4 regions of the Verrucosispora sp. WMMD573 genome follow, and region 1 is predicted to be linked to each of the others. Evidence: riboswitches for the same ligand, from Rfam matches in the RefSeq annotation. Region 1 holds a riboswitch; each other region holds the start of a gene.
What was found. Region 1 has a riboswitch for cyclic di-AMP ahead of O7601_RS28415 (hypothetical protein). Riboswitches for the same ligand answer to the same signal wherever they lie in the genome.
Positions count from the first base shown of each region.

Region 2: it holds a riboswitch for cyclic di-AMP, as region 1 does, so the genes downstream of both, O7601_RS15625 (C39 family peptidase) here and O7601_RS28415 (hypothetical protein) in region 1, are expected to answer to the same signal.
Region 3: it holds a riboswitch for cyclic di-AMP, as region 1 does, so the genes downstream of both, O7601_RS07195 (NlpC/P60 family protein) here and O7601_RS28415 (hypothetical protein) in region 1, are expected to answer to the same signal.
Region 4: it holds a riboswitch for cyclic di-AMP, as region 1 does, so the genes downstream of both, O7601_RS09280 (hypothetical protein) here and O7601_RS28415 (hypothetical protein) in region 1, are expected to answer to the same signal.

Region 1 covers NZ_CP114901.1:6,279,027-6,286,709, reverse strand. Annotated here, with positions in the region: gene O7601_RS28425 (5'/3'-nucleotidase SurE) at 1-476, opposite strand, end outside; gene O7601_RS28420 (PfkB family carbohydrate kinase) at 476-1,453, opposite strand; gene O7601_RS28415 (hypothetical protein) at 1,669-2,772, opposite strand; cyclic di-AMP (ydaO/yuaA leader) riboswitch at 2,777-2,909, opposite strand; gene O7601_RS28410 (cation diffusion facilitator family transporter) at 3,060-3,977, opposite strand; gene O7601_RS28405 (AAA family ATPase) at 4,059-6,173, opposite strand; gene O7601_RS28400 (alpha/beta hydrolase) at 6,264-7,187, opposite strand; gene O7601_RS28395 (carbonic anhydrase) at 7,336-7,683, shown strand, end outside.
Region 2 covers NZ_CP114901.1:3,397,159-3,404,841, reverse strand. Annotated here, with positions in the region: gene O7601_RS15645 (hypothetical protein) at 1-172, opposite strand, end outside; gene O7601_RS15640 (hypothetical protein) at 205-453, opposite strand; gene O7601_RS15635 (helix-turn-helix transcriptional regulator) at 915-1,727, shown strand; gene O7601_RS15630 (DUF397 domain-containing protein) at 1,718-1,918, shown strand; gene O7601_RS15625 (C39 family peptidase) at 2,033-2,878, opposite strand; cyclic di-AMP (ydaO/yuaA leader) riboswitch at 3,116-3,256, opposite strand; gene O7601_RS15620 (hypothetical protein) at 3,534-4,292, opposite strand; gene O7601_RS15615 (hypothetical protein) at 4,497-5,141, opposite strand; gene O7601_RS15610 (acyltransferase family protein) at 5,241-6,629, opposite strand; gene O7601_RS15605 (glycosyltransferase) at 6,967-7,683, shown strand, end outside.
Region 3 covers NZ_CP114901.1:1,556,478-1,564,160, forward strand. Annotated here, with positions in the region: gene O7601_RS07180 (cell division protein CrgA) at 1-248, shown strand, start outside; gene O7601_RS07185 ((Fe-S)-binding protein) at 525-2,720, shown strand; gene O7601_RS07190 (C40 family peptidase) at 2,974-3,984, shown strand; cyclic di-AMP (ydaO/yuaA leader) riboswitch at 4,176-4,298, shown strand; gene O7601_RS07195 (NlpC/P60 family protein) at 4,311-5,345, shown strand; gene dcd (dCTP deaminase) at 5,437-6,015, opposite strand; gene O7601_RS07205 (pyridoxamine 5'-phosphate oxidase family protein) at 6,093-6,629, shown strand; gene O7601_RS07210 (zinc metalloprotease) at 6,698-7,683, opposite strand, start outside.
Region 4 covers NZ_CP114901.1:1,997,148-2,004,830, reverse strand. Annotated here, with positions in the region: gene O7601_RS09305 (heavy metal translocating P-type ATPase) at 1-2,109, opposite strand, end outside; gene O7601_RS09300 (hypothetical protein) at 2,121-3,092, opposite strand; gene O7601_RS09295 (copper ion binding protein) at 3,130-3,339, opposite strand; gene O7601_RS09290 (metal-sensitive transcriptional regulator) at 3,455-3,751, shown strand; gene O7601_RS09285 (YibE/F family protein) at 4,027-5,376, shown strand; cyclic di-AMP (ydaO/yuaA leader) riboswitch at 5,543-5,674, shown strand; gene O7601_RS09280 (hypothetical protein) at 5,678-6,694, shown strand; gene O7601_RS09275 (carbonic anhydrase) at 6,816-7,514, opposite strand.

The sequences.
Region 1 (7,683 bases):
ACCCGGGCGGCAGCCGCCACCGCGGCACCTCCGCTGGCCGCGGTGGCCTCACCGGCCGAGAGCACGTCCAGCGACACCGCCATCGCCCGGCAGCCGTTCGCCGCGGCGGTGAAGGCGGCCCCGACCGTGCCGGAGTGCAGCACCGCGCGCCCCGCGTTGGCGCCCCGGTTGATTCCCGACAGCAGCACCGACGGCGGCGGTCCGAAAGCGCCGTGTACGGCGATGAGCGCGATGAACCCGGGCGAGCCACCGACGCCGAACGCCGGCACCCCGTCGAGTTCCGGCAACGGATGCTCGCGGACCACCACGTGCCCGTCCTGCTCCACGGCGCTCATCGCGGCGCTGGTGCCGCTCGCCTCCTCCAGCGGGGCAGCCACCACCACATCCAGGCCCCGGTCGACGGCGGCCCGGGCCAGCGCCTGGATGCCCGGCGCGGCGATCCCGTCGTCGTTGGTGATCAGCACCCGTAGCGTCATCAGCCACCCGCCCGTTGTGCCAGTTCGTCGGGGGTGGTCCGCTCCTGGGGACGGCCGCCCGCCGGTTCCAACCGGACCCGGTCGACGAGGCCGTTGATCGAGTCGAGGCGGCCGGTGCCGAGGCCGTGTCGGGTGACGTTGAGCGCGCCGGCCGCCGCGCCGGTTCGGATCGCCGTGCGGACATCGCCGCCCTGGGCCACCACGGCGGCCACCCCGGCGGTCATCGAGTCGCCCGCCCCGCGCGGATCGGCGGCCTCCAGTCGTGGCATCCGCACCTCGAACACCTCGCCGTCTACCAGCGCCAACGCGGGCTTGTCGGCCCGGCTGACCACCACGTTCTCGGCACCGGAGGCGTGCAGGTCGTACATCGCGCGGGTGAGTTGTTCCTCGTCGTCGCCGTCGGCCCGCCGGTCGGCGATCAGCTCCTCGTGGCTCACCTTGAGGAAGAAGACGCCGCTCTCCAGGACGGCCGCGAGGTGCTCGCCGCAGAGGTCCACCACCACCCGGCCACCGTTGGCGCCGAGATCGGCGGCGAAGCGCCGGTAGAGGTCCGCGGGGACCAGGGACGGATGGTTCGGCCCGCTCAACACGCTCACCGGCGCGCGGAGGCCCTCACCGAGCGCGAGGTTGTACAACTCGTCCAGCTCGTGCCGGCTCAACGGCTGGCCGATGACGTCTACGATCTCCCGACGGGTCCCCTCGCGGCGGTCGTGCACGTACCCGCCGGTGCCGCCGGAGTCGCGGGCCACCACCTTGAGGTCGACTCCCTCGCTGACCAGCAACGGTTCCAGGACCTGCCCGACCTCGCCGCCGAGCGCCGCGCAGAGCACCACGTCCACGCCGAGGGACAGCACCATCCTGGCCTGCCACACACCCTGCCCGCCCGGGTGCAGGTGCAGTTCAGGCGCGTCGCTCGGCTGGTCGATGGTCACGGTCAGCAGCGGGGTCGGTGCGAAAATCATGACGCGGCCGGTCACGACCGCACCCCGTTGTCCGTACCGCCGCCGGGTCTGGCGATTCGCTCGTTCATGGCGTTCCTCCCGTTAGCGGACAAATACCGCTTCCTGGTACGACGGTAACCAAGGAGACGCGTCGATGCGCGCCGAAGGGACGGTGCCCCGCCGGCCGACGGGAAAACGCAATGCCGGGTGAACCGCTCGTGAAGAGCGGTTCACCCGGCGCGACGAGGAGGTCAGTACACCGACAGGTGCACGTGGTTGGTGTGGTCGCTGGACGGGTCACCCCGGGCGCCGCTGTAGGATTTCCAACCGCTGCTGGGCAGCCAGATCTGCCGGTACCAGATCACGTAGAGCACCGCGAGCCGGTCGGCGTTCTTGACGAAGTACGCCGCCAGGTTGTTGCCGTAGGTCCGGTCGCCGCCGGTCGCGTCCCCGCCGAAGCCGTTCTTCTGGGCCGCGAAGTCGCAGGCTCGGCCCTTCGGGTGCTCGCCTGAGCCGCCGGAGCGGTAGCAGGAGACGTACCGGGTGAAGCCGGCCGACTTGGCCTGCTTCAGCGCGTGCAGGGTGCGTGGGGTGATGCAGCCGTTGGCCGGGGTCGGGTCGTTGACGCTGCACGACTCCGAGGGCCACGATCCGTCGGAGTTGCGGGGGGCGGGCTCGGCGGTGGGGCTCGACCCGCTGCTGCGCGACGGTGACCGGGCGGCCCGCTCGGCGGCCCTGGCCCGTTCGGCCGCCTCGTCCCGCTCGATGGCCACGGTCAACGCCCGCTCGGCCTGATCCTTGCGCTTGGCCATCACGGCCACCTGCTTGCGTTGCTCCTGGATCTCGACGTCCAGGGCCTGCTTGGTGGCGCTGACCTCGTCCCGGGCCGCCTGGAGCTCGCGCAGCGCGCGGTCGGAGTTGGCGGCCACCGCGTCCAGGGCCGCCGCCCGGTCCATGAAGCCGGCCGGTGACCCGCTGTTGAGCAGCGCCGACGCGGCGCCCAGCCGCCCGTTGCGGTACGCCTGCGCGGCGATCTCGGCGACCTTGGTACCCCGCTCGGCGACCTGGCTCTCGGTCGTCTTGAGTTGCTCGGCGAGCGTCTTCTGGCGTTTCACCGAGCGGTCGAGCGCGGTCCTGGCGTCGAGGTAGCCCTTGCTGGCGGCCTCCAGTTGGGCCCGCAGTGCCGGGGTGCCGCCCTCGTCGTCCACGTCGCCCGGTGCTGCCGCCCGCAACGGCTGCGGTGCCGCGGCGGCGGGGGTGAAGGGGGCCAGCGCGACGCCGAGGGTGAGGGCGAGCGCGGCGGCGATCAGGGCCGCCGTACGGGCGGCCGGTCTTACCGTTGCCACTGCTGGCATGCACATGTCCTTCCGTCAGCCGCCGACCGGGTTAGCTGACGGGTTCGGGACGGAAGATCCCTACCGCTGGCGCGGATACACCCCAGGAACATGGTTCCCCGGTTCGCCCCTGGCGGGCGATTAGGCGGCGGTCGCCGCCGGCACCGGTGGGTGCCGCCTGGCGGAGGCCGGGTCCGAGCCTACCGGTGCCCAGGTGACCGGTGCAGCTGCTGTTACTGCTGGTGTTCGGTTGTTGACTAGTAGAACAGAACAAAAGCGGACAAAAGGCCCTTTTTCGATTCTTCCGGTCACCACTCTGCCGCCCCGCAGTGCCCCGGATCCGATCGCGGCTCGATCTGGAGGGTCGCGTGCTCGATCTGGAAGTCCTCGTGCAGCGCCGCGCGGGCCGCCGCCAGCACGGCGCCGACGTCGGCGCCCGGTCGCACGGTCAGGTGCGCCGAGGCGACCTCCATGCCGGAGGTCAACGTCCAGACGTGCAGGTCGTGGACGCCGGCCACGCCCGGGACCGCGGCCAGCCGGTCGTACACCGCGGTGACCTGAAGGTGTTCCGGAGCGGCCTGGACCAGGATGCGTACCGCGGCCCGGCCCAGGCGCCAGGTCCTGGGCAGGATGAACGTGGCGATCGCGACGGCCACCAGCGGATCGGCCCACCACCAGTCGGTGACGGCGATCAGCGCGGCGGCCGTGATCACGCCGAGCGACCCGAGCAGGTCCCCCAGCACCTCCAGGTACGCCCCGCGCAGGTTGATGCTCTCCCGTGCCCCGGGACGCAGGAGGGCGAACGCGGCGACGTTGGCGAGCAGGCCGAGTGCCGCCACCACCAGGACCGGGCCGGCGAGCACCTCGGGCGGATCGCCGAATCGGCGTACCGCCTCGACCAGCACGTACACCGCCACGCCGGAGAGCAGGACGGCGTTGCCCAGGGCCGCGAGCACCTCCAGTCGGTAGAGCCCGAAGGTGCGTTGTGGGTCCGTGTCGGCCCGCCGGGTGGCGGCTACGGCCGCGAGGGCCATCCCGATGCCCAGCACGTCGGTGAACATGTGCCCGGCGTCGGAGAGCAGGGCCAGCGAGCCGGTCCGCAAGGCGGTGACCGCCTCAACCACCATCAGCGTGCTGAGCAGGGCGAACGCCGCCCACAGTCGGCCGGAGTGGCGATGCGCGGCGTTCGACACCGCAGCATGATGGTGGTCTTGGCCGGCGCCCACCCGAACACCTTGCGTGGTCCGGCGGGCCGGGGACGCAACTATGCCAACATCGCTATAAGTGCAATCGTCGGGCTCGCGATCTCAACCGGTCGGGTCGACGGTGGTCAACCGCTGGGTGGCCCGGGACAGCGCGACGTAGAGGGTACGGACACCGGAGCCGGGCTCCGCGCGGATCTCCGTCGGGGCGACCAGCACCACACCGTCGTACTCCATGCCCTTGGCCTCCAGGCTGGTCACCACCTGCAACCGCTGCCCGCCCAGCGCCCCCAACCAGGCCGCGACCTGGTTCCGCCGGGGCACCGGAGTGATCACGCCGACGGTCCCCTCGACCTCGCCGAGCAGGGCGCTGCTGGCCGTCACGACGGTGGTCTCCAGCTCGGATGCCGGCACCTTGAGCTGGAGCGGGTCGATCCCGGTGGAACGGACCGCGGTGGGCAACGCGAGATCCGGGTACGCCCGCCGGATCTCGGCCGCCGCCACCGCGAAGATCTCCGCCGAGTTGCGGTAGTTCGTGGTGAGCGTGAACCGGTGCCGGCGGCGGCGTCCCAGCGCCTGGTCGCGGGCCCGGGCCAACTCCTGTGGATCTCCCGTCCACGCGGTCTGCGCCGGGTCACCCACCACCGTCCAGGACGCCAGCCGCCCGCGTCGGCCCACCATCCGCCACTGCATCGGTGAGACGTCCTGGGACTCGTCGACCACCAGATGGGCGTAGTCGCGGTAGTCCTCGGGACGTTCCCGGGCGGCCTGCCGGGCGGCCCGCTGCCGGTCGGCGTGGGTGCTCAGCTCACGTACCCCACCGGCCAGCTGGAACGGGTCGCGCTTCGGGCGGGCGGGACGCATCGGCTTGCCGAGCAGCGCGTCCAACTCGTCCAGCAGCGCGACGTCGGCGACGGTCGGGCCGGCCGTGTCCAGCCCCCGGTACGCCGTACCGAGCAGCCGGATCTCGGCACCGGAGAGCAGGCCGCCGGTGTAGCGACGCAGTCGCTGCGGATCGGCCAGCCAGGCGAGCACGTGCCGTGGGTGCAGCCGGGGCCACCACGCCTTGAGGAACTCGCGGAAGTCCGTCCGGTCGATCAGCTCGTCCTCGAAGGCACGCTGTTCCGGCAACCCGGCGATGCCCAGCCGGCGAGCCTGCGCCCAGAGCGCGGCGAGCACGCCGTCGAAGCCGGCCCGACGCACCTCGTTGCGCCGGGCGCCGCGAGGCAGCGCGCGGTCCCGGATGGCGTTCAGCTCGGTCCGCTCCAACCGCAGCAGCGCGCCCCGGTACAGCAGGCGCAGCTCGGTCGGCGAGTCGGGGACCGCGTCCCGGGCCGCCCGTTCCAGCACCCGGCGCATTCGCAGCGAACCCTTGATCGCCGCCACCTCCGGCGGGTCGGTGCGGGTGGCCGCCAGCCCGGGGAACAGGCTGCCCAGGGAGCGCAGGGTGGCGGTGTCCTCGCCCAGCGACGGCAGCACCGAGGCGATGTACTCGACGAAGACCGAGGAGGGGCCGATCACCAGGATGCCGCCGCCGGCGTACCGGCTGCGGTCGGCGTAGAGCAGGTACGCCGCGCGGTGCAGCGCCACCGCCGTCTTGCCGGTGCCCGGACCACCGGAGACGAGGGTCACTCCCGAGCCGGGGGAGCGGATCGCCTCGTCCTGCTCGCGCTGGATGGTGGCCACGATGTCCCGCATGCCCCGACCGGTGGTCCGGGACAGGGTGGCCAGCAGCGCACCGTCGCCGACCACCGGCATGTCCGGTGGGGCCGCGTCCGGGTCCAGCAGGTCGTCCTCGATCCGGGTGACCCGCTCACCGCTGGACTGGATGGTGCGGCGCCGGACGACGCCCAGCGGCTCGGCCGGGGTCGCCCGGTAGAAGGCGGCGGCGGCCGGGGCCCGCCAGTCCACCACGAGTGTGGTGGCGTCCTCGTCGCGGATACCGAGTCGCCCGACGTACAGGGTCTGCCCGTCACGCAGGTCTAGTCGGCCGAAGACCAGCCCCTCGTACTCGGCGTCGAGCAGGTGACGTCGCTGCGCGGCGTGGAAGACCATGGCGTCCCGCTCGACCAGCGCACCGAAGTTGCCGACCCGGGCCAGTCGGTAGCCCTCCCGTTCCGCGCGGACCGCGGATCGGCGCAGCTCGGCCAGTCGCGCGTACACCCGGTCGAGATGCCGTTGCTCGGCGGCGATCTCCTGATCCAGGGTGCTCTGGTCCACCGCTCGCTCTCCTCGTGACGCCGCCCGGCCAACCGCACGAGATTACGCCCCGCGCCCGACCTGGCCGGAACGGCACTGGGCGGGGCACCGTCAGGGGCGGACGTGCTGTCGGGCCGGGAGGTCATCCAGGACCCGGCGCAACACGCCGGCCAGGGCGGCGTTGACCTCCTCGGGCCGCTCCATCATCAGCATGTGCCCGGCACCGGGACAGACGGTCAGCTCGGTGGCGGGCAACGCGGCGGCGATCGACTCCGCGCACGGCGGCGGGGTGAGCCGGTCCCGGTCGCCGACCAGCGCCGCCGCCGGCAGGTGAGCCAGCGCGGTGAGCGTGGCCAGCCGGTGCTGGGTGCCGATGGAGGCGCGGAACCCGCCGATCGACCGCAGCGAGGCCCGGGCCACCGCCGAGGTGACCAGCCGGATGTCCGTGGCGTCGCAACGGTCCCCGAACAGCATCCACCGGATGCTCGGGCGGAGCGCGCGCAGCAGGGCTCGGGGCGGTCGCCAGGCGCCACAGCGGGCGAGAACCCCGGCGCCGGTGGTTTCCGCAAGTCGGATGATCCGGGCGATTCGGGGAGAGAGGCCGTAGACGGTGTGGGTGTGCCCCTCGGCCGTGGTGGAGACGAAGACCAGACCGGCGGTGCGTCGGGAGAAGTGGTCCGGGTGGCGGTGCGCGTACTCCATGATCGTCATGCCGCCCATCGAGTGACCGACCAACACCACCGGACCGGTGGGCGCCACCGCGTCCAGCACCGCGGCCAGGTCGTCGCCCAACTGGGCCAGCGTGGCCGTGGGCAGCGCCATGCAGCTGGACCGGCCGTGTCCACGCGCGTCGTAGGTGACCACCCGGACCGAACCGAACGTCTCGCGGAGGGCGGTCAGCTGCCGGTGCCAACTGCGCCCGTCCAGGGTCCAGCCGTGCAGCAGCACGGCGGTCACCTCGGCGTCGGTCGGGCCGGCGGTCTCCACGTGCAGGCGTACGTCGTCGCCCAGCCGTACCTCGGTCGGCTCCGGCATCGCCACCTCCCCACGGCGCACGGATGCGTAACACCGGGGATACCCGGTGGTAACACCGGCTACCCGTCATGACAACACGCCAACCGGGGTGTTGAGAAGATCTCGTCGATCGGCTCCGCCCGGGCGACGGCCCGGCCAGGCTGAGGACATGGCAACCACGGAGGGCGTACCCGCCGGCTCCGCGCTGGCCGGTCAGGCCCGTGCGGGCACGCCACGCGCGGCTCTGGCCGAGTTGCTCGCCGGCAACCGGCGCTTCGTCAGCGGACAGCCGGTGCACGGTCACGACGTGACCGCGGCGGCCGCGACCGCCTCCGGCGACCAGCAGCCGTACGCCGTGGTGCTGGGCTGCATCGACTCGCGGGTGCCGTTGGAGGCGATCTTCGACCAGACCTTCGGCTCGATCTGTGTCATCCGCACGGCAGGGCAGGTGCTGGACCGGGCGGTGCTGGGCTCGATCGAGTACGTGGTCGAGGTGTTGGGCGTGCCGCTGGTGATG
Region 2 (7,683 bases), 2.9 Mb from region 1:
GGCCGGGCAGGTTGGCGTCGTACTCGACGCGCAGCAGCAGCCGGGCCTGCCCGCAGGGCCAGGGTTGCCCGTCGGCGCGGCAGCACCATATCGGCCGTAACGGGGTGTGCGGCACCTCGCCGTCAAAGGGGTAAGGACGTTGGGGACGTGGACCCCGCTCGGGTGGGAACAGTCGGCTGGTGATGGCGCCCGAGCCGCCGGCGGTCACCACCGGCCCCCGTTGGCGCGCCACTGCTGCCCCGGGGTGAGCCAGCCGGGACGCCCCGGACGCGGCATCGGCAACGGCCGGGTCGGCTCCCGCATCCAATCCGGCAGGTGCGTACCCCGCCGACGCTGCGGCAGGCACGTGCCGTGCTGATCCTCCGGCACCCCCGTGTCCCCCTGCCAGCCGAGCGACACCTGCCCACCCCGCGACACCTGCCCACCCCGCGACACCTGCCCACCCCGCGACACCTGCCCACCCCGCGACACCTGTCGGCCCCGCGACGCCTGTCGGCCCTGCGACGGCGTTGGGTCATGCTGAAATGGGCAGCGGCCAATGCGTGGTTGAGGCGGTGGCAGCCGGGAGCCGCGCTGCTCCTGCCGCTTCGGCGAGGACTCCGGCAGTAACGGCTGCCCCGGCGAGAACACCGGCAGCAGCGTCGTCGGGCACAGGTGCCAGGCAACCCGGGTACGCACATCAACCTCCCAGTCGGCGATCGGAGGGGCCGCCCGGACGCGGGGGAAGGCGCACGGGCGACCCCGGGACAGAACCGCCCCGTCCCCTGTGGATGGGAGCGGCCCCGTTGCGTGACAGTCTGGTGAGGACGGCACTACGGTCGGAAGGCATCGACGCTGGCCACGGTGGGGTCCGGGTGCCCCGATCCGGCGCTGGGCGGCCTCTTGGCGATCTTGACAGACCCGGTGGAGGGGACATGGAACGCGAGCAGCCTTCCGACCTGCATGAGTTGATCCGTACGCAGCTTCGCCGGCTGCGTACTGCCGCCGGCATGAACCAGGAGGAGTTCGGTCGGCGGACGAACTATTCGGCGTCCCTGGTGTCCGCTGTGGAGGTGGGCACCCGCCCGCTCGATCGGCCGTACGCGAAGCGGGCGGACGAGGTCCTGGAGACCGGGGGCATGTTCGAGGAGTTGCTGCGGACCGCCGAGGTGCTGCGCCAGCCGGCGTGGTTTCTGCCCTACCTGGAGGCCGAACGCAACGCCCGGCAGCTCCGCTGTTACCAGCCGACGCTGGTGCCGGGCCTGCTCCAGACCGAGCGCTACGCCCGTGCGGTGATCCGGACCGACGCCGCGTTGACCGAGGCGGGGGTGGAGCGTCGGCTGGCCAACCGGATGGCCCGGCAGACGGTGCTGGAGCAGGACGACCCGCCCCAGCTCGTCGCGGTGATCGACGAGGTGGTGCTGCGGCGGGTCGACGAGGAGCTGAAGGACGTGCTGGTCGAGCAGGTGCACCATCTGATGGAGCTGGCCACCCGGCCCAACATCAGCGTGCACCTGGTGCCCACCGGCGTCGCCATGCACGATGGACTGACCGGCCCCTTCATACTGGCGAGGAGCGCGGACGGCGGCTGGGTGGGTAATCTGGACACTCAACTCGGCGGCGTCCTGGTCGACAAGGACGACGACCTGAGTGTCCTGCTGTCGAAGTGGGAGACGGTGCGCAACGAGGCACTGTCCGGCCGCCAGTCGATCGAGCGCATGAAGGATGTTGTGAAGCCATGGATCTGAACGGCGCGACCTGGCGCAAGTCCACCCGCAGCGGCTCCAGCGGCAACGACTGCGTGGAGGTCGCCGACAACCTGCCCGGCATCGTGCTGGTCCGCGACACCAAGAACCGCGACGCCGCCACGCTGGCCTTCACCCCGGCGGCCTGGGCGAGCTTCGTCGGCCTGGCGAAGCAGCACCGCGCGCACGCCTGACGAACCCCGAGCTACGTCGACCCGGCAACCAGCATGACCCGCCGCTTGACGTACCCGAAACGGAAGCCCTCTGCCAGCGGGCCGAGGGCTTCCGGGTGCAGCGGGACGATGCGATCAGGCCGAGTAGCCGCGGGTGGCGGCCCAGTTGGCGAGGTCGATGGTGCTGATCCAGTACGACGGGTACGAGGCGTCGGCCGAGTCGGCGATCTTCACCAGGCGGCCGGAGTCCTCATAGCCGACCACGGCGATGTAGTGGCCTCCCGGGAAGGAGTGCCAGCGGCCTGCGTTGTCGGTGACGGAACCGGCGACGTTCACCACGACGCCCCGCCCGTCGGTGATGGCGGCGACGACGTCCGCCTGGAGCTGGTCCATCTGGGCCGGGCTGGCCGCACCGCCACGGATCATCGTGGTCTCGTACGGGTCGCCCTTGACGACGGCGTTGAGGACGCGGGTGGTGTCCTCGGCCGAGTTGGTGCCGGCGAACGTGGTGCCGAGCTGGCTGGCCAGGGCGTCCTGACTACGCGCGACACCGGCGGCGCTGAGCGCGTTACGCACGGCGGCGGGACCGCAGTAGTAGCCGTTGGTCTGGGCCTGGTGGTCGTACTTCAGAACCTTCGAGGCCGGCGGCTTCGGTGCCGCCTTCTTGCTTACCAGGTCCGGGTCCGAGGTGGCCTTCGGCGACGGCGAGGCGGCTGCGCTGGCCGGCGCGGCACTGCTGGATGCCGCGCTGCTGGGTGCGGCGGTCGTCGGCGCGACCTCCGCCTGACTCGTCGCGGCCACCGTGTCGCTGCGCAGTTCGGCGGCGGTCGTGGCCTGCGTGGGTGCCGGGGTGTTTCCGGTGCCGGCGAGAGCCGCTCCGGTGCCGGTGGCCAGGACGAGGGCCACGGCAGCGCCGGCAACGAGCTGATAGGGGCGTTCGGTGACCAGCCGGCGGAGCCGGCGGGAGAGGGTGTGCTTCACGGTTCCTCCACGGGCTGAGGGGAGAACGGCACACCGGCTCCGGCGGTCGGGTCGGCAGCAGGGCGCCGACGACCGCCCGGGTGAGCGGGACAGGCCGTTCAAGGGGTACGCCCGGAAAGGCCGGGCGGTGGCGATGACCGGGGGTCAGCTCGCGGCGATCGGGCCGGCGAGCACGGGCACCGCAGTGCCGTGGAGGCGGGGGAACGGGGGGATCACATCGGACTGCACGAGGGTTGGTACTCCTTCCGTCACCGCCGACCGGGTTAGCTGACGGATTCGGGCGGGAAGACGCCCTACCGCGAGTCGAGGCTCGCGGATTCACCCCAGTGGTGCAGTGGGTCCCCGGTTCGTGAGATCACGATTGAGCGGGTCGGTACGGCGTCGCTTCCTGCGATCGATTACCGCACCGGACGCGCTGACACTACTGGCCGGTCACCTCGAAGCCAACCCACCCTGACCTGCTTAAACATCATCTGGGGCGGCGATTTTCGGGTACCGGGGAACTGCCGTCGCCCAATGGGACCGATGGCATTTCGGGCACCTTCGGGTAACAACCGGACGGCCGGTGGAAATCTCAGTGGAGATTACTGCGGTAATCGCCTTACCTACGATCAGTGACCGAATTTCCGGCTAATGTGACTCAGCTCACGGAATTTCAGCCGAAGCGAGCCGGACGCCAGCGCGGGAGCAGGCCGGGTCGCCCGACGGTGGCCCGACCGGAGACGGGCAGCCGGTTCGGTCGGAGCCGCTCGGCGGCCGCGTACGCCTCGGCGGAGAGGGCGCGAGCCGCCTCGGCGGCCAGTTCCGCCGCCCGCCACAGTTCCCGCTCCCGCTCGGCGGCCGACCGATAGGCCGCCAGGCGGTTGTCACGCACCACCCGGGCGAGGACCACCTCCTGCTCCGCCGGGTGACGCCGGGGGTCCCAGCCCGACCGGCGTGCCAGCACGTCGCTGAGCTGGCGGGCGGTCAGGTCACCACGCCAGTGGGCGGCCATCGCAGCCCGGCGCAGCCAGCGTTCGCGGGACGCGTACTCGGCCGGGGTTCGGGGGGTGCGTGGGGTCGGCAGTCCGGCGACGTCGGCCAGCCGCCGGGCGGCGGCCTCCGCCTGGTCGTACGCGGCCCAGGCGCGGTCCAGCTCCGTCTGGGCTACCCGCCACGCCGTACGCCGTCGCTCGGCGTTCTGCCCGGCGCCGGCTGCCGCGACCGCCACCTCGTCCGCGTATCGGCGCAGGTCGGCCTCCTCGGTCGCGGCGCGGAGCGCGTCCTCGTCGGCGGGTCTTTCCACCGGCTCGGCCGGCTCCGGACGGGCGACCAGCACGGTGAGTACGCCCAGCGCGAGCACGAGCAGGCCCGACCAGATGGCGGCGGCGCGTGGCACCTCGATCAGGAACTGGTAGAGAACGGTCTTCTCCATGTCGGCACCTCGGGGAAATCGGTACGGCGCCGGTGGCCGTACCGGCAGCGGATCGCGAATGGCGTTGCGGCGCGATTGCGGGTTCGCGCGGCGGTGTCGCTCGTTCTGGCAGCTGCCGACGGCGCGGCTGACGCAACGGGCTGGCAGGTGCTCGGCGCGGGTGCGGCACCGAGCGGTGCGGACGCGACGGAAGGTCGCCGGAGATCAGGCGTGCGGTGGGGCGCGGGCGGCCTGGACGCCCCCGACCGGGGCCGCCGGCACCCGCGTGACGCGCGCAGCGACGCTGCCGAGCGCCGTCAGCCCGGACCGACCACAGGCCGTCGGCTGTGTCGCGGACACCCCGGCCGGGTCGGTGGGATCGTCGGCGCCCCGCGCGGTCGACGAGGCGCAACCTCCGGCCGGGTCCGCTGAGTGACCGGCACACCGCGAAGTAGACGTCGCCAGGCCAACCAGGTCGAGGCAGGCGGCCAGATCGAACGGCACGGCCAGATGGAGAGCGGTGGCCGGGTCGAGGGGTGCGGCTTGGCCGCGAGCGGCGGCCAGATCGAGCAGTGCGGGCAAATCGAGCAGTGCGGGCAGATCGAGGGGTGCGGCCAGATCGAGCAGTGCGGCTTGGCCGCGAGTGTCAGCCAGGTCGAGGGGGGCGGCCTGGTGCCAGTCGGCGGACGTCGGTGGTACGAAGGTCTCGATCGGTGTTGCCGTGGCCGTGAACCGGTCGGCGGCGGCCGGGTGCCCCGGCAGTGCCCAGGGGCCGAGGGTGAAGGCGGCGGCGACCGCGAGCCCGGTCAACAGCCGCGCGGCCCAGCGCGCCAACCACCACAGAGGACGGGCGGGCGCGGCGGGAAGCACGTCGTCACGCTACCGCCACGACCGGCCGGGACGCACCAGCCACGGGCGTGTCGAAATCGCCCGGCGCGTCGCCGGGTACGTCGATACGGGCAGGTCAGGCTACTCCAAACCTACCGTCCGTGATGGACGGTCGCCGCTATGATCAACGCCGCCGGCAGGGTCCGCACCGTCCCGGGATGCCCGCTGTCGGGGCAGTCCGACCACCGACGGTCCGGGCGACGTCTCGGAACCCGCCGCGCCCGGCGACCCGGAGCGCGCCGCGCCGCCCGGCGGCTCGGAGCGCGCCGCGCCGCCCGGCGACTCGGAGCGCACCGCGCCGCCCGGCGACACAGGTCGCGCCGCAGCGCCCGATGATCTGGTACGCGCCGCGTCCGGCGGGCCGGGTTGCGGCGGTCGGGATGGGGCCAGGCGACGCATCATCGGCTGTTCCACGTACCTGTGCAACAGAGCGGCCAGTCCCAGGGTGAGCAGCAGGAACCCGACCACCGCGAGCGGACCCCACCAGCCGGGCAGGCCGGTACCCCAGTCGCCGGTCAACCGCAGGATCGTCATGATCACGAAAACGTGCACCAGGTAGAACGCGAACGAGACCTCGCCGAGCCAGACCATCGTCCGGGAGCGCAACGGCGAGCGCCGCCCGTGCACGTCCGCGTCGGCCGCAGCGGCGATCACCAGGACGTACGCCGCCGACAGCAGCGCCGCCCAGAACTCGGCCCGGATCCACTGGGAGGCCGCCACCCAGGTCAGGACGAAGATCAGACTGGCCACCGGGAGCCGGGGCCCCCGCCAGCGGCCCCGCAGCATGAGTTCGGCCGCGGCCACGCCCATCCAGAACTCCAGCGAACGAACCAGCGGGAAGACCTGGGTGAACCACCACCGATCCGGCTCCGGAACCAGAGCCTGCCCGGGCCAGAGCGCCAGGATGAGCAGCGGCACCGCGATCACGACAGCCCACAGCAGCCACGGTCGGGCCCGTCGCACCGCCGGCAGCACCAGCGGTAGGCACAGGTAGAAGAACAGCTCGCAGGAGAGCGACCAGCTGACGTTGTTGATGCTGTAGAAGTGGCCCGGCCGCGGATCCCAGGCCTGCACCAGCAGGAGATTCTCCAGCGCCGCCACCGGGTTGATCGGATCGGCGAACCAGAGCATCGCCAGCATGGCCAGCGCCCACAGCACCAGATGATTGGGATAGATCTTGGCGAACCGACGCCGCCAGAACCGGCGCCGGGAGGCACCAGGCCGCGCGGACCAGACCAGCACGAAGCCGCTGAGGATGAAGAAGAACTGCACCCCGGACAGGCCCAGGGTGAAGATCTCGCCCACCACCGCCTGCGGACCGGGATCGGCGATGATGCGCATGGTGCCGGCGTGGAAACCGAAGACCAGCAGCGCGGCGATCCACCGCAGCCCGGTCAGCGACGGCAGACGGTCCGCGTCCGTACGCTCGCGTGGGGTGGTCGCCGACGGCGCGAGGGACGTGCTCGTCATGCCCACCTCCCGGTTGTCGACCCCGTCACTCGTACGCCAATCTCCTCGTGGCCGCCGGAATGACGGCAGGAGCCGTTCTCCCGTGGAGGCAACCGGTCGGCGCGGCCCGCCGGGCACCCTACCTCGGGTAGCTGGCAGGCAACTGCCTGGCTCGGCCGCCCCGCCGCACTCCGGAGCAACGCCTGCTGCGACATTTGTCCAGATCGATCACCGGCAGCCCTCCAGTCGGACAGGTGCCCCCTCGTTAACCTGGCACTCATCGGCTGTTCAAAAACTCCACCGTGCGCGGCCACGTCAGGTTCCAGGTTCGTCAACCCGGATGGCCGAAGGTTTCCGGGTGGTCACACCGCCGACGCCAACGCCGCTGCTGAGCATCGTCGTGCCGGTTTACGGCGTCGAGGCGTACCTGCGCCAGTGCCTGGACTCCATCCACGGCGACATCCCGCCTGCCGAGGCGGCTCAGGTCGAGGTGATCGCCGTCGACGACGCCTCGCCGGACCGGTGCGGCGACCTGCTGCGCGGGTACGCCGCCGAGCATCCCGGGCTGCGCGTCCTGCACCTGGACCGCAATGTCGGCCTCGGACCGGCCCGCAACGCGGGCCTGGACGTGGCCACCGGCCGGTACGTCTGGTTCGTCGACAGCGACGACTGGCTGCCGGCCGGCACGATCCCGGCCGTGCTGGACCGGCTACGAGCGGACCGCCCCGACGTGATGATGGTCGACCACCTGCGGGTGCACGAGTGCGGGCGCGAGGAGGTGGACGCCAGCAGCCGGCTGCTGCGCGCGATCCCCGGCGTGGTCCGGCTGGCCGACCGGCCGCACCTGCTACGCGTGCAGCACACCGCCTGGAACAAGGTGGTACGCCGGGAGTTCATGGCCGAGTTGGGGCTGCGCTTCCACCCCGGCTGGTACGAGGACATCCCGTTCAGCCACCCGCTGCTGATCGGCGCGGAGCGCATCAGCGTGCTGGACCGGGTCTGCTATCTGTACCGTCAGGGCCGCCAGGGAGCGATCACCTCCACGCGTAGCGGTCGGCACTTCGACGCCTTCGAG
Region 3 (7,683 bases), 1.8 Mb from region 1:
GCAAGAAGAAGGTGTACACCCCGCCTACGGACGTCCGCCCGACGGCGACGACCGCGGCCACCAACAAGCCCAGCCCGGTGTGGCTGCCGGTCCTGGCGGTGTCGCTGATCGTCTTCGGCATCGGCTGGCTGGTGGTCTACTACCTCTCCGAGCAGGAGTACCCGGTCATGGAGCTGGGGTACTGGAACCTGGCGGTCGGGTTCGGCGCGATGGTCGCCTCCCTGATCGTGCTTTCCCGCTGGCGCTGACCCGCAGCTCAAGGCCCTGACTCTCCGGCGCCACCGGCGGCCCGCCCGAGCGGCGTTGCCGTCGGCCTCCTAAGGTGTGCGCAGGGCAGCGTGGCCCCGGGTGCGAGATGACTCACGTTACTGCTGGGTAACCTTGCGCGTAGGCTGCACTGCATGACCGAGCGGAGCGAGGTCATCGACCGATCAGGTTGAGGTGCGGCGGCGTGGGTCGACGATCGCACCGACGCCCCCGGTCGCCGAGCCGCTCGACAGGCAGCAGACCGGGAGGCCAACTCGATGGGCAGCGTCCAGATCGTCACCACGATCCTCGCGGCCGCCATCACCGCGGTTGCGGTGTGGCTTGCGGTACGCGCGGTCTCGAAGATGGTGGCTGTCATCCGGCTGGGTAAGCCCGATCCGACCCGCTCCGGCGACACGGTCAGCCGCACCAGGACGATGCTGGCGGAGACCGCCGGGCACACCCGGATGCTCCGCTGGAGCGTGGTGGGCGCGGCGCACTGGTTCGTGATGGTCGGCTTCATCGTGCTGTCGCTGCTGGTGCTTGAGGCGTACTTCGAGGTGGTCTCGCCCACCGGTGGACTGCCGCTGATCGGTGGCTGGACCCTCTACGGGCTGGTCACCGAGTGGATCGGCATTCTGGGCGTGGTCGGCATCGGCGTCCTGATCGGGATCCGGCTGGCGAACCGGCCGAACCGGGCCGGACGGCGGTCCCGGTTCACCGGTTCCACCATGTGGCAGGGCTACTTTGTCGAGGCGGTCGTCCTCGCCGTACTGGTCATGGGTTTTCTGATCCGCGGCTTCAAGGTGGCCACCGATCACTTCGAGTACCCCACCTGGGCCACCCCGCTCAGTCACGCGGTCGGTGCCCTGCTGCCGGCCTGGGACTCCGGCGTCAGCGTCGCCGCGCTCGTCAAGATCTCGATCTCGATGGCCTGGGTCATCGTGATCTCGTTGAATGTGACGATGGGTGTCGCCTGGCACCGCTTCCTCGCCTTCCCCAACATCTTCTTCAAGCGCAAGCCGGGTGCCGCCGGCTCCGGTCTCGGCGCGCTGCGGCCGATGATGAGCGACGGCAAGCCACTCGACTTCGAGGATGCGGACCCGGAGTCCGACCAGTTCGGCGTCGCCCAGGTCGAGCAGTTCACCTGGAAGGGTCTGCTGGACTTCAGCACCTGCACCGAGTGTGGCCGCTGCCAGTCGCAGTGCCCGGCCTGGAACACCGGTAAGCCACTGTCGCCCAAGCTGCTGGTGCTCAGTCTGCGCGACCACGCGTACGCCAAGGCGCCCTACCTGCTGGCCGGCGGCGGCAAGGACCTCACCGGCGAGGAGAAGGCCACCGCCGCGCAGCTCGCCCACGTCGACGTGCTGGCCCTCGCCGAGGCGGAGAAGCCGCTGATCGGCGACGCCGAGTCCGGGGGCGTGATCGACCCCGACGTGCTCTGGTCCTGCACCACCTGCGGCGCCTGCGTCGAGCAGTGCCCGGTGGACATCGAGCACGTCGACCACATCGTCGACATGCGTCGCTACCAGGTACTCATCGAGTCCAGCTTCCCCTCCGAGGCCGGCGTGATGCTGCGCAACCTGGAGAACAAGGGCAACCCGTGGGGGGCGCCGCAGAACACCCGTGAGGACTGGACCAAGGGGCTCGACTTCGAGGTGCCGCGGGTCGGTGAAATCGAGGACTTCGAGTACCTCTTCTGGGTGGGCTGCGCCGGTGCGTTCGAGGACCGGGCGAAGAAGACCACCCGGGCCGTCGCGACCCTGCTCAACGAGGCAGGGGTCTCCTTCGCCATTCTCGGCGAGGGGGAGACCTGCACCGGCGACCCGGCCCGGCGGATCGGCAACGAGTTCGTCTTCCAGATGCTCGCGCAACAGAATGTCGAGACCCTGAACGAAGCGTTCGAGGGCCGGGAGAAGGCCAAGCGCAAGATCGTCGCAACCTGCCCGCACTGTTTCAACACCCTTGGCAACGAGTACGGCCAACTGGGCGGTGAGTTCGAGGTGGTGCACCACACCCAGTTGCTGGCCCACCTGGTCGCCACCGGCAGGCTCACCCCGGTGCAGCCGGTCGACGGCGGGGTGACCTACCACGACCCGTGTTACCTGGGGCGGCACAACCGGGTCTTCACCCCGCCACGCGAGGTGCTCGGCAACGCGATCGCGGGTGAACTGACCGAGATGCCGCGTAACAGCGAGCGTTCCTTCTGCTGCGGTGCCGGTGGTGCCCGGATGTGGATGGAGGAGCGCATCGGCAAGCGGATCAACGTTGACCGGGTCGAGGAGGCCATGTCCACCGGGGCGAGGACGGTCGCCGTCGGCTGTCCGTTCTGCTCGACCATGCTCAGCGACGGGGTCAACGGCAAGGGTGCCGGCGAGCAGGTCGAGGTGGTCGACGTGGCCAGCGTCCTGCTCCGGTCGGTCAAGCCCGAGCAGGTGGGCGGTGCCGGAGAGGCCACCCCGGCGGCGAGCTGACCGGCCCGAACACACCGGGCGGGGCGGTACCCCTATCCAGTGCCGCCCCGCCCGGTTTTGAATTGACGTACGCAACTATAACGAATCGGCCGACACCCTTTGTATGCGTACCGTCGCGCAAAGGTGAATGAGCCGTTGGTCGCCTTGATTCCCCACCTACCGTTCCCTAATGTGGGGCACCGACCGCCATGGGTCGTCTGTCCCCGCCCCTTACCGCTCGCGGGACGCCCGGTGGTCGGTTGCAAAGGAGACGCTGCCGGTGGCAACCATGCCCCTTCATCGTCGTGCGCCAGGGCGATCTCGTCCGGGTGGCCTGCGTAGGGCCGCCCGTGGGCTCGTCGTCCTCGTCGCCGCCGCCGCGGTCGGTGCCGGCCTGCTCGCCGCCCCCGCGTACGCCGAACCCTCGGTCGACGAGATCGAGGCCCAGATCGACAAGCAGTGGCAGAAGCTGGAACCCACAATCGAGCAGTACAACAAGGTGCGCTCCCAGCTGCGGGTCAACAAGCAGAAGTCGAAGAGCCTGGAAAAGAAGATCCAGCCGTTGGCCCTGGAGACCGAGCTGGCGATGAACCGGGTCGCCGATCTCGCCTCCCGCTACTACATCACCGGCCCGTCCAAGGAGATCGGTGCCGTGCTGCTCAACTCCAAGCCGAACGAGCTCGGCGAGCAGATGGCCTTCCTTGATCGGCTGGCGTCACAGGAGCGCCGCGAGCTCGAAGGCGTCATGAAGATCCGCAAGAAGTACGACGACCAGAAGGCCAAGCTCGACGCGCTGATCGCCGATCAGGAGGCGAAGCAGAAGCAGCTGGCGGCGAAGAAGAAGCAGATCGACGCCGAGATCAAGCGACTGGAGAAGTCGCTGCCGGTGACCACGGTGAAGACCACCAACTGCCCCACCATCAACGGTGTGGTCAGCGACGCCGCCCGCACGGCCATCCGTACCGCCTGCGCCCAGGTCGGCAAGCCGTACGTGTGGGGAGCGACCGGCCCGAACTCGTTCGACTGCTCCGGCCTGACCCAGTACGCGTACAAGGCCGCCGGCATCTACCTCACCCACTTCACGGGTGCCCAGTGGAACGAGGGCAAGGCCGTCTCCCGTTCCGACGCCCGTCCCGGCGACCTCGTCTTCTTCCGCAGCGATGTCAGCCACGTGGGGCTGTATCTGGGCAACAACCAGATGGTCCACTCGCCACGGGCCGGCAAGCCGGTGAACGTCTCGCCCATCACGACCATGCCGGTCGCCGGTTTCCGCCGACCCGGCTGAGTCGCCCCAGCGTCCGCTGAGCGGTCGCGCAGAAGCGCCCGAGGGCCCCCGGTCAAGTCGACGGGGGCCCTCGTCGTTGTCGGATGTCAGCACCCACAGTGACGGCGCGGTTGTGTTGCGTATCGACGCCGATCGTCCCTACGCTGGGCAATCGTCGGCCGCTGGCAGGTCCGCCCACCCCGGGTGGTAACGGTCCGACACCGCCGAATCGCTCGTGAGCGAGCCCGGGAACCAGGTATCCGGGGTGAATCCGTGCGCGTCACGGTAGGGCGCCCCTTCCCGCCCGAACCCGGTTGGCGGTATGGGAAGAAGGAGTGCTGAGACCGGTGGCAGACCGTGCCCCGCGGCCGCCGTCACCACGTCCGGGATTGTCCGGCCGACCGACGGCTGCGCCGCGTTTTCGCTGGTACCGCTGCATCCCCGCCGCCCTGGCCGCGACCGCTGTGATGTTGACCGGCGGCGCGGCGGCCGCCTGGGCCGACCCCACGGTCGCCGACATCGAGCGCCGGATCGACGAGGACTGGAACCGGCTCGAACCCGTCATCGAACAGCACAACGCCACCCGGCAGGACCTGGCCGGCAAGCGACGGGATGCGGACGCCCTGGCTGCCCGGATCGCGCCGCTGCAACGCCAGGTGGACGAGGCCATGGATCGGGTTGGCAAGCTCGCTGCCCGCGCGTACAAGGGTGAGCAGGTACGGGCCGTCAACGCGCTGCTCGGCAGCCGGTCGCCGGGTGAGGTAGTCGAGCAGCTCAGCCTGCTCGACCGGTACGCCCGGGTCCAGCAGCAGGACGTCCGGCACGCGAGTGAACTGCGCGACGAACTCGTCGCGGCCAAGGCCGGGCTGGACCGTACCATCGATCAGCTGACCCGCACCGATGCCGATCTCGCGGCGAAGCGGCGACAGATCGACACCGAGATCGACAGGTTGCAGCGGCTCCGGCTACGGGCGTACGGGAAGGGCGGCGGTGGGCCGCTGCGGCCGGCGCCCTGTCCGGCCAGCTACCCCGGCGGAGCGGCCGGGGAAGCGGTCACCTTCGCCTGCGCCCAGATCGGCAAGCCGTACTCCTGGGGCGCCGAGGGGCCGGACGCGTACGACTGTTCCGGTCTGACGCTGGCCGCATGGTCGCGGGCCGGTGTCGCACTGCCGCACAACGCGGCCAGGCAGCGTCAGGTCACCGCGTCGGTCAGTCGCGGTGCGCTGCGCCCCGGCGACCTCGTCTTCTACTACCGGGACCTGCACCACGTCGGCATGTACGTCGGTGGTGGCTGGGTGGTGCACGCCTCCCGGGCGGGTCAGCCGGTGCAGATGAAGCGGCTGGACAGCAGCCCGGTGCACAGCTTCGGTCGGCCAAGCTGAGATGGCCGGGCTCGGCGTACCGCCGTAGGACCCGCTCCCGGAGCGGGGCGGGCTCCCTACTGGTGCGCGCAGTGGATCAACGGCCGCGGTGTCACCGGGTGGGCCAGGTGCGCCAGCTCTGCCAGGCGCGACTCGGTGTCGGGCCGCGCTGGCCCTGGTAGCGGGAGCCGTAGACGGCCGACCCGTACGGGTGCTCGGCCGGCGAGGAGAGCCGGAAGATGCAGAGCTGACCGATCTTCATGCCCGGCCAGAGGGTGATCGGCAGGTTGGCCACGTTGGACAGCTCCAGGGTGACGTGGCCGGAGAAGCCGGGATCGATGAAGCCGGCGGTGGAGTGCGTGAGCAGGCCGAGTCGTCCCAGGCTGGACTTGCCTTCGAGGCGGCCGGCGAGCTGGTCGCCCAGTGAGATGACCTCCAGCGTCGAGGCGAGCACGAACTCGCCCGGGTGCAGCACGAACGCCTGGCCGTCGGGCACCTCGACCGCGGAGGTGAGATCATCCTGTCGGGTCGCCGGGTCGATGTGGGTGTAGAGGTGGTTGTTGAAGACCCGGAACAGTTTGTCCAGTCGTACGTCGATGCTGGAGGGCTGCACCAAACTGGGCTCGAACGGTTCGAGCGCCAGGGTGCCCGCCTTGATCTCGGAGACCAGGTCACGGTCGGAGAGCAGCATCGACACACCATAGCTGCCGGTATGCGACACGCGTGTCGGACTACCCGCTTCGAACGTGTGTTCGATAGGATGTCGGCATGGCTTCCTGGTCCGAATTCGCCGCTGACGAGCCCCGACTCGCCGACGGGATCCGCCTTCTCATGCAGCAGTACGGCCCGGGCTTCGGCTACCTGGCCACGGTCCGCGCCGACGGCGGGCCCCGGGTACACCCGGTCTCTCCGGTGATCACCGAAGACGGTCTCTACTGCTTCGTGATCGACTCACCGAAGCGGCGCGACCTGGAGCGCGACGGCCGTTACGCGCTGCACTCGTTTCCGCCGGAGGAGAGCGACGACGAGGCGTACGTCGCCGGGCGCGCCCGGCCCGTCACGGACGACGCCACCGTCGCCCGGCTGGCGCTCGCCGCGCGGGCCGCCCCGCACGCCGACTGGTGCCTCTTCGAGTTCACGGTCGACGTGGCGATGCTGGCTCGACGGGAGCAGTCGGTGGCTGGGCCGAGTGAGCTGGCCTCCCGTCCGGCCGTCCAGGTCTGGCTCGACCCGGCCGGCGCCACACCCCAGGCCACGCGCCCGGTGCCGGCCCGCGCCGGGCGGCATCACCGCCGCGCCGCCTGACCCACACCCAGCAGGTGCCGGCCCCTTCGAAGGAGCCGGCACCTGCGGTACGCGGTGCGGCGGACGCGCTATGCCGCGCGGTACGCGTTCCAGGCGTTGATCATGCGGGTGGCCTGGCCCGAGGTGAACTGGTACATGCAGGAGTCGTACGAGTAGTCCATGAAGTTGGTGATCGGGTCGCGGCCCGAGCTTGAGCAGGTGTCCCGGCCGGTCGGGCAGCCGCTGGCCGGCGATGCCTCGGCCGGGGTGTCCGCCACCTGGTCGCCGCTGCCCGAGCAACCGCCCTGGAAGGTGTGGTACAGGTTCAGCCAGTGGCCGACCTCGTGGGTGCCGGTGTCGCCCTGGTTGTAGTTGGTGGCAGTGCCGCCGGGCAGCGATTCGCTGAGCACCACCACGCCGTCCATAACGTTCAGGCTGTTCTGCGGGAAGGTCGCCCAGCCGAGCAGGTTGTTGCTGAGCGCGCCGAGGTAGATGTTGAGCGTCGCCTTGTTGCCCTGCCGCAGCTGGGTCTTCATCTGCCGCTCGGCCGACGAGCCCTGCCGGATCGGGTACCACGACGAGTTGGTCACCCGGTTGATGCTCTGCAACTGGAACGCGAAGGCGGTCGCGGCACCACCGGTCGCGCCACTGAACGACTGGTTCAGCACGTTCATCTGGGACTGGATCATCGAGTCGGGAATGTTCCCGCCGGCCCGGGTCGTGTCCCGGCGGATCACGTGCACCACCACCGGGATGGTGACCGAGGCCGCAGCCGCCTGGGCGCTCAGCGTGCGTTGGCCAACTCGCTTGGCGCGCTCTTGCAGGATGTCGGCGAACTCGGCCTCACGCTGGTGCACCTGGGCGAGGGTCAACTGGTTCGGATCGTGCTTGACGGTGCTGCCACCCTTGGCCCGGGCCAGGGTGCCCGTCGGATCCTCACACACCTCGTCGGCCGTGACGGCGGCCGCCGCCGGGCTCGCGGTCGTGGTGGCGGCCGGCAGCAGGCCGACCGTGGCCACGCCGAGCACCAGTGCGAGCGACGTCGATGCGATGCCGGCCGTACGCCGGTTCAGCA
Region 4 (7,683 bases), 2.2 Mb from region 1:
CGCCCAGAACAGGTTGCCCCTGATCGTACCGAGGGTGGCGCGGGCCAGCCTGATGGCGTCCACGGCGGCCAGCAGGTCGTCCCGGACGAGAGTGAGGTCGGACGCCTCGATCGCCACGTCGGTGCCGGTGCCCATCGCCAGGCCGAGGTCCGCCTGGGCCAGCGCGGCGGCGTCGTTGACGCCGTCGCCCACCATCGCCACCACCCGACCCTTCCCCTGCAACCGGGCGACCACCTCGACCTTCTCCGTCGGTAGCACCTCCGCGATCACCTCGTCGATGCCCACCTCGCCGGCCACCGCCCGGGCGACCGTGGCGTTGTCACCGGTGAGTAGCACCGGCTTGAGGCCGAGCACGCGCAGCCGCCGTACCGCCTCCCGGCTGGTCGGCTTCACCTGGTCGGCCACGGCGAGCAGGCCACGGGCCTGGCCGTCCCAGCCGACCAGCACGGCCGTGCGCCCCGCAGCCTCCGCGTCGGTCGCTGCCCGGACGAGATCATCCGGTACGACCAGACCCCGCTCTTCCAACAGCCGCGCCCGGCCGAGCAGCACCTGGCGGCCGGCCACGGTGCCGGTGACACCCAACCCGGCCACGTTGGCGAAGTCGGTGACCGGCGGCAGCGCGCCGACCTCGGCGGCACCGGCCACCACCGCCCGGGCGACCGGATGCTCCGAGCCGCTCTCCAGGGCGGCGGCCAGCCGCAACACCTCGTCGCGTCGCTCACCTGAGGCGGGGGTCACCGTAAGCAGGCTCATCCGGCCGGTGGTCACGGTGCCGGTCTTGTCGAGCACCACGGTGTCCACCCGCCGGGTGGACTCCAACGCCTCCGGCCCCTTGATCAGGACGCCGAGCTGAGCGCCCCGCCCGGTGCCGACCAGCAGCGCGGTCGGAGTGGCCAGGCCGAGGGCGCACGGGCAGGCGATGATCAGCACCGCCACGGCGGCGGTGAAGGCGGCAGCCGGTCCGGCGCCGTTGCCCAACCACCAGCCCAGCGTGCCGGCGGCCAGGGCGATCACGATCGGCACGAACACCCCGGAGATGCGGTCGGCGAGCCGCTGGGCGGCGGCCTTGCCACTCTGCGCCTGCTCGACCAGCCGGGCCATCTGGGCGAGTTGGGTGTCGGCACCGACCCGCGTCGCGATGACCACCAGCCGGCCGCCGGCGTTGACGCAGCCGCCGATCACCGCGTCGCCCGTTGCCACCTCCACCGGTACCGACTCACCGGTGACCAGGCTGGCGTCGACCGCCGAGGACCCTTCCTCCACCGTTCCGTCGGTGGCGATCTTCTCGCCGGGCCGCACCACGAAGCGGTCGCCCACCGCGAGCTGGTCGACCGGGATCCGGATCTCCACCCCGTCACGCAGCACGGACACGTCCCGGGCGCCCAGTTCCAGCAGGGCCCGCAGGGCCGCCCCGGCGGTTCGCTTCGCCCGCGCCTCGAAGTAGCGGCCGGCGAGGATGAAGGTGGTCACCCCGGCGGCCGCCTCCAGATAGATGTTGCCGGCGCCGTCGGTACGGCCGATGTCCAAGCTGAACGGGTGGGTCATCCCCGGGGTGCCGGCGGTGCCGAGGAACAACGCCCACACCGACCAGCCGAGGGCGGCCAGCGTGCCCAGCGACACCAGGGTGTCCATGGTCGCGGCGCCGTGCCGCAGGTTGACCAGCGCGGCCCGGTGGAAGGGCAGCCCGCCGTAGACCACCACCGGGGCGGCCAGGGTCAGCGACAGCCACTGCCAGTAGGTGAACTGCCAGGCCGGCACCATCGCCAGCGCGATCACCGGCACACTCAGCGCCACCGCGACCCACAGCCGGGTACGCAGGGCGGAAAGCGGATCCGCCGGTTCGGCGGCCGCTGGTGCGTCCGGGGTGGGCGGCGGTGGCAGGGTGGCCCGGTAACCGGTCTTCTCGACCGTGGCGACGAGGTCGTCCGGGGTGACCGGGTCGGCGTAGGAGACGGTCGCCTTCTCGGTGGCGTAGTTGACGGCGGCCTGCACGCCGTCCATCCGGTTGAGCTTCTTCTCGATCCGGGCGGCGCAGGACGCGCAGGTCATCCCGCCGATGGCCAGCTCGATCAGGTGCGGTGCGGCGGTCAGGGGTCGGCTCGTACTCATGGTTGGTCCCGTCAGTCGTGCTCGTGCCCGGGAGTCCCGTGCCCGTCCTCGGGGGCTGGGGTGGCGGGCCGGTCGGCCGGCCCGGTGGTGCCGCCCGGATCACCGACCTGCACCGTGAACTCGGCGGTGCGCACCACACCCCGGTGGCGGAAGTCGAGGTAGAGCCGGTAGGCGCCGGTCGAGGGGAACTCGGTGGCGAAGCTCACCCGTGGACCGGGGGCGGTCCGCCCGTCTCCCGGGCTGCCCTCCGGGTGCACGTGCAGGTATGCCAGGTCACCACGGCGCAGCGCCACCAGGTGACCGTACGCGCCGAGGTAGGGCTCCAGATCGGTGATCGGTGCGCCGTCTCGGCTGACGGTCAGCGTCAGCGTCGTGGTGCGCCCGGGCTGCGGGCTGCCGGAGAGGACGACTGTGTAACCGTCGACCGTGGCGCTGCTCGTCGGGGCGGGTAGCGGTCGCTCGCTCAGCGCTCCGGGGACGGTCACGTCGACCCCGAGCGTCAGGGGGTCACCGCCGGTCGGGGTGAAGTCGGCGAAGGCCCGCCACACCCCCGCAGAGCCCAGCGGCGAGGCGATCCGCCAGGTGCCGTCCCCGGCCAGTTCCGGATGGACGTGCCGGAAGCCGGAGAGGTCGCGGCGGGCCACGATGAGGTGCATCCGTTCGTCGTGGGTGACGTCGTACCCGGTCACCGGACGGCCGTCGGGGCCGGTGATCCGGAACGCGAACTCACCCGGCGGCGCGTCGACCGGCACCAGGGTGTAGCCACGGTCGGAGACGAGCAGGCCGCCGGGCAGGTGCCCGGCCGCTCCCTCCGGGCTGTCGTCGCCCTTGTGGCCGGCGTCACCGCCGTGGTCCGCGCCCCCGCTGTCGTGGCCGGTGTCGACCACGTTGACCGGGTCGGTCAGCTGCCCCACCCCGTACGCCGCGCCGAACACCGCCGCCAGGCCGAGCACGAAGCCGCTCAGCTTCGTCGCCGTGTGCATGGTTGACCTCTCGGTTTCCGCCCACCGGCCGACCGGCTCAGGCGCCGGCCAGCTCGTATCCGGCCTCGTCCACGGCGGCACGCACCGCGTCGTCGGACAGCGGCTGGTCGCTGGTGACGGTGACCCGACCGGCGGCCAGATCAACCTGCACGTCCTTGACGCCCTCGAGCGCACCGATCTCGGTGCTGACCGCGTTGACGCAGTGTCCGCAGGTCATGCCCTGCACCTGGTACGTCGTGCTGACCATGGAGCTCTCCTCACCTCTTCGAGCTGGTGGGCCGAACACCCACCCTGATACCCGCCGGGGGTATCCGTCGCATCGACCGTACCATACCCCCAGGGGGTACGTTATCCTTGCCCGCATGAGCACACCCGCACCGATCCGTGGCTACACCGCCAGCAAGGACCAACTCCTCGCCCGGCTGCGCCGCGTTGAGGGCCAGGTGCGCGGCATCGAGAAGATGGTCGACGACGACCGTTACTGCATCGACGTGCTCACGCAGATCTCGGCCATTCAGGCCGCCCTGGACAAGGTCGCCCTCGGTCTGCTCGACGGGCACGCCCGGCACTGCATGCACGAAGGTGCCGCCGAGGGTCGGGCCGACGAGATGGCGACCGAGATGATGGCCGCCGTGGGCCGACTGATGAAGCGCGGCTGAGCCGACCCGCCGACGTACCCTCACGACAGACGTCGGCAGGTCGGGCTGGTTACCATTCGCACACGATGGCCAGCCGAAATCCGTGCCTCGCGGCCCGAGGTCGCTGTCAGGCGTACGCCCGCACGGCCGTCACGGGCCGGTCCACAGCTCACGGTACGCAGCTGCCTCGCCACGTTCAGGCCATTCGGGCTGCCCTTCCAGATCGCCGTCCGGCAGCACTGAACCGTCTCGCCCATCGACACGTACTCAGCCCTGAAATCGTTGGGAGACACTGAATGGGCGCCGACCACACCCGTTCCGCTCCGCCCACCCCGCCGGGGGTGCGGCGGATCCTTGTCGTGACGGTGGTCCCCCTCTTTCTCGCCACCCTGGTCGCCGCCATCGTGCTCTGGCCCCGGGACGCACCGCGCCCCGAGGCCGCCGATGACACCCCCCGCTACCACGGCACGGTCACCCGGGTGGTCAGCGAGCCCTGCCCGCCCAACCCGGTGGTACCCGAGGGCACCCCGACGGCCGCGGACGGTCCCTGCGGCACGGTCAGCGTCCGGGTACAGACCGGACCGGACGCCGGGCAGGAGGTGCAGACACCCATCCCGGCAGGGCCGGGTGCTCCCCGCGTCGAGGTCGACGACGACATCATCCTGGTCTCGCTCATCGATCCGGAGGACCCCTCGGTCAGCGCCTACAACATCGCCGAGCACCAACGCGGTAAGCCGCTGGTGTGGCTGGCCGTACTCTTCGCCGCCGCCATCGTCGCCTTCGGGCGACTACGCGGTCTGGCCGCCCTGGGCGGTCTGGCCGCCAGCTTCGCCATCCTGCTGACCTTCGTGCTGCCCGGTATCAGCGCCGGCCAGCCACCGCTCGCAGTCGCCATCGTCGGCGCATCGTTGATCATGTTCGTGGTGCTGTACCTGACCCACGGGGTGTCCGCCCAGACCTCGGTGGCCGTGCTCGGCACGCTCGCCAGCCTGGTGCTCACCGGGCTGCTCGGGCTGGCCGCGACCGGGGCCACCCACCTGACCGGTTTCGGCAGCGAGGACGCCACCACCCTGTCCATGTTCCGCGCCGACGTCGACCTGCACGGCCTGCTGCTCGCCGGCATCATCATCGGCTCGCTGGGCGTACTCGACGACGTCACGGTCACCCAGGCCGCCGCCGTCAACGAGTTGCGCCACGCCAACCCGAACCTCTCCCGCCGGGAGTTGTACCGCTCGGCTACCCGGGTCGGGCGGGCACACATCGCCTCGGTGGTGAACACCATCGTGCTGGCGTACGCCGGAGCCTCGCTGCCGCTCCTGCTCCTGCTGACCGCGGACTCCCGCGCGCTGGGGCAGATCCTGACCAGTGAGTTCCTCACCACGGAGATCGTTCGAAGCGTGGTCGCCACGCTCGGGCTGATCGCCGCGGTACCGCTGACCACCGCGCTGGCCGCGGTCGTCACCACCGCCGGACGCGGCGGCGACGCCGGCGTCCCCGGCGGTGCGTCCACCCCCGTGATTCCCCGGCCGGCGACGGACCGGGCCGAGGCGCTCCGCGCGCTGAGCACCCCACCCACCCGAAACACGCCCCCCGCCACCCCTTCGGGGTGGCCCGACCCGGACAGGAGCACGGACACCACATGGTGACACTCCTCAACGTGACCGCCCCTGCCAATGCGGCTCGTAATCGTGTCGCTAGTCACCCAAAGCGATTACGAAATGACGCATCTCGTCGGGTTCGGGGCGTAGAAGCACAGATGGACCGTCAGGTAACCTCACTGCCGGTCACCGCCGAAGGCGCGCAGCGGCGCCTGCGGTGCCACCGCCCAATCGCCGCGAGGCGAGCCGGGGACCCAGGTACGTGGGGTGAATCCGCGAGAGCGGTAGGGGCCACTTCCGTCCCGAACCCGTCAGCTAACCCGGTCGGCGGTCGATGGAAGGGAAAACAGTGACGGCACCCCTACGCCGCTGGTTGACGCCCGTGGTGGCCGTGTTCGCCGCGTTCGCCGTGTTCGCCGGTCCGATGCCGGCGACGGCCGCACCGAACGACCCCAAGCCCGCCGAGCACGACGACGACCCGCCGATGCTCAACGATCTGATCGAGGCGACCACCCGGGACTACTCCAAGGCCAAGGCCAAACTGGAGAAGTCCAAGAAGCGCCAGCTCCAACTGGCGGTTGAGGTCCGCTCCGCTCAGGCCGACCTGGACGCGCTCTCGCCTCAGGTCGCCCAGATCGCCACCCAGTCGTACCGGACGGGCCGGGTCGGCGCGATCGCCATGCTGTTGCAGAGCAGCGCACCGGACTCTTTCATCAACCGGGCCTCGGCACTGGACGAGCTGAACCTGGTGAACGACAAGAAACTGGGCGAGGTCAACGCGATCAAGCTCCGCGCCGAGCAGGCCAAGCTCGCGCTCGACGCCGAGGTGCGCGAGCAGAAGAAGCTGACCAACGACATGGCGCGCAACAAGAGCGAAGCGGAGAAGTCCCTCCGGCTGGTCGGCGGTGTCGGCCTGACCGGCGGGCTGGTGGACGCCACCTCGCCGGTGGCCAGGATCGCGCCGAACCGCTCCTCGGACGGCGGCTGGAAGCCCGAGTCGTGCAGCCAGAACGACCCCACCACGTCGGGCTGCATCACGCCGCGGACGCTGCACATGTACAAGGAGGTCAAGCGGGCCGGATTCAACCGGTTCGTCGGCTGCTTCCGCCCGGGTGACAAGTTCGAGCACCCCAAGGGCCGGGCCTGTGACTGGTCATTGCAGAACAGCGGCTTCAGCCCGTGGCACAACAACGACACCCGGATCTACGGCAACAACCTGGCGGCCTTCCTGGTCCGCAACGCCGACCGGCTGGGCATCTACTACGTGATCTGGAACCGGCAGATCTGGTTCGCGGCCACGGAGCGCTGGAGCTCATACAGCGGCCCGTCAAACCACACGGACCACGTTCACGTGTCACTGCTCTGACCACCCGACGCGACGCACCAGGGGCCGTCCCGCCAATCGTGGCGGGACGGCCCCCGCCGTTCAGGATGGTCGTCGTCGTCGTTCAGGGCCGTCGTCGTTCAGGACGGTCGTCGGGCGTGGATCAGGGCGCGGTCGCCAGCGCACCGCGGAGTTCGGCTGGTTCCGCGGCGACCGCCCGCACCTCGCCGGCGGCCAGTCGGTACGACATGCCGACCACCGCGCACCGCCCGGCAGCCACCTCCGCCGCGAGGGCCGCAGAGGAGTCCAGCATCGTCTCGACGGTCCGGGCGATGTGGATGTCCACGATCCCGTCCAGGTCGTCCACTCCGGCGTCCTGTGCCCGGTGCAGGCTCGGCACCACGGCGTCGACCACGGCACCCAGATGCCCGGGGGGCGTGGTGGCGGTGGCCAGTGCCTCCCGGGCCGCCTGGACGGCGCCGCACGAGTCGTGGCCGAGCACGACCACCAGCGGCGTACGCAGCACGGCCACGGCGTACTCCACGCTGCCCAGCACCTCCGGCCCGACGGTGTGCCCGGCGGTGCGCACCACGAAGAGGTCGCCCAGCCCGCGATCGAAGATGATCTCGGCGGCGAGCCGGGAGTCGGAGCAGCCGACGATCACCGCGAAGGGGTGCTGTTCGGTCGCGACGGCGGCCCGCCGCCCAGCGTTCTGGTTGGGATGCCGCAGCGCGTCGGTGACGAACCGCCGGTTGCCGGCGAGCAACTCGGCGAGGGCCCGCTGCGGGGCACCGGGAAGATCCGCGGTGAGCAACTCGCGGTCCGGTCCGGGCTGTGGACCGATCGATCCGGGTCGACTCATCCGGCTGCACCTCATCTCTGGAAGAAATGCCTGGTCATCCCGGCCGGCGCTGGTCACGGGCTGCCATCACGGTCACACGCGCGATAACGCACGTCAAGCTATACGTGATATGCACTTCATGCATCAGTCGACGCTTGCGTTCGGCCGCACCGGGGGCCGGTAGCGGCGC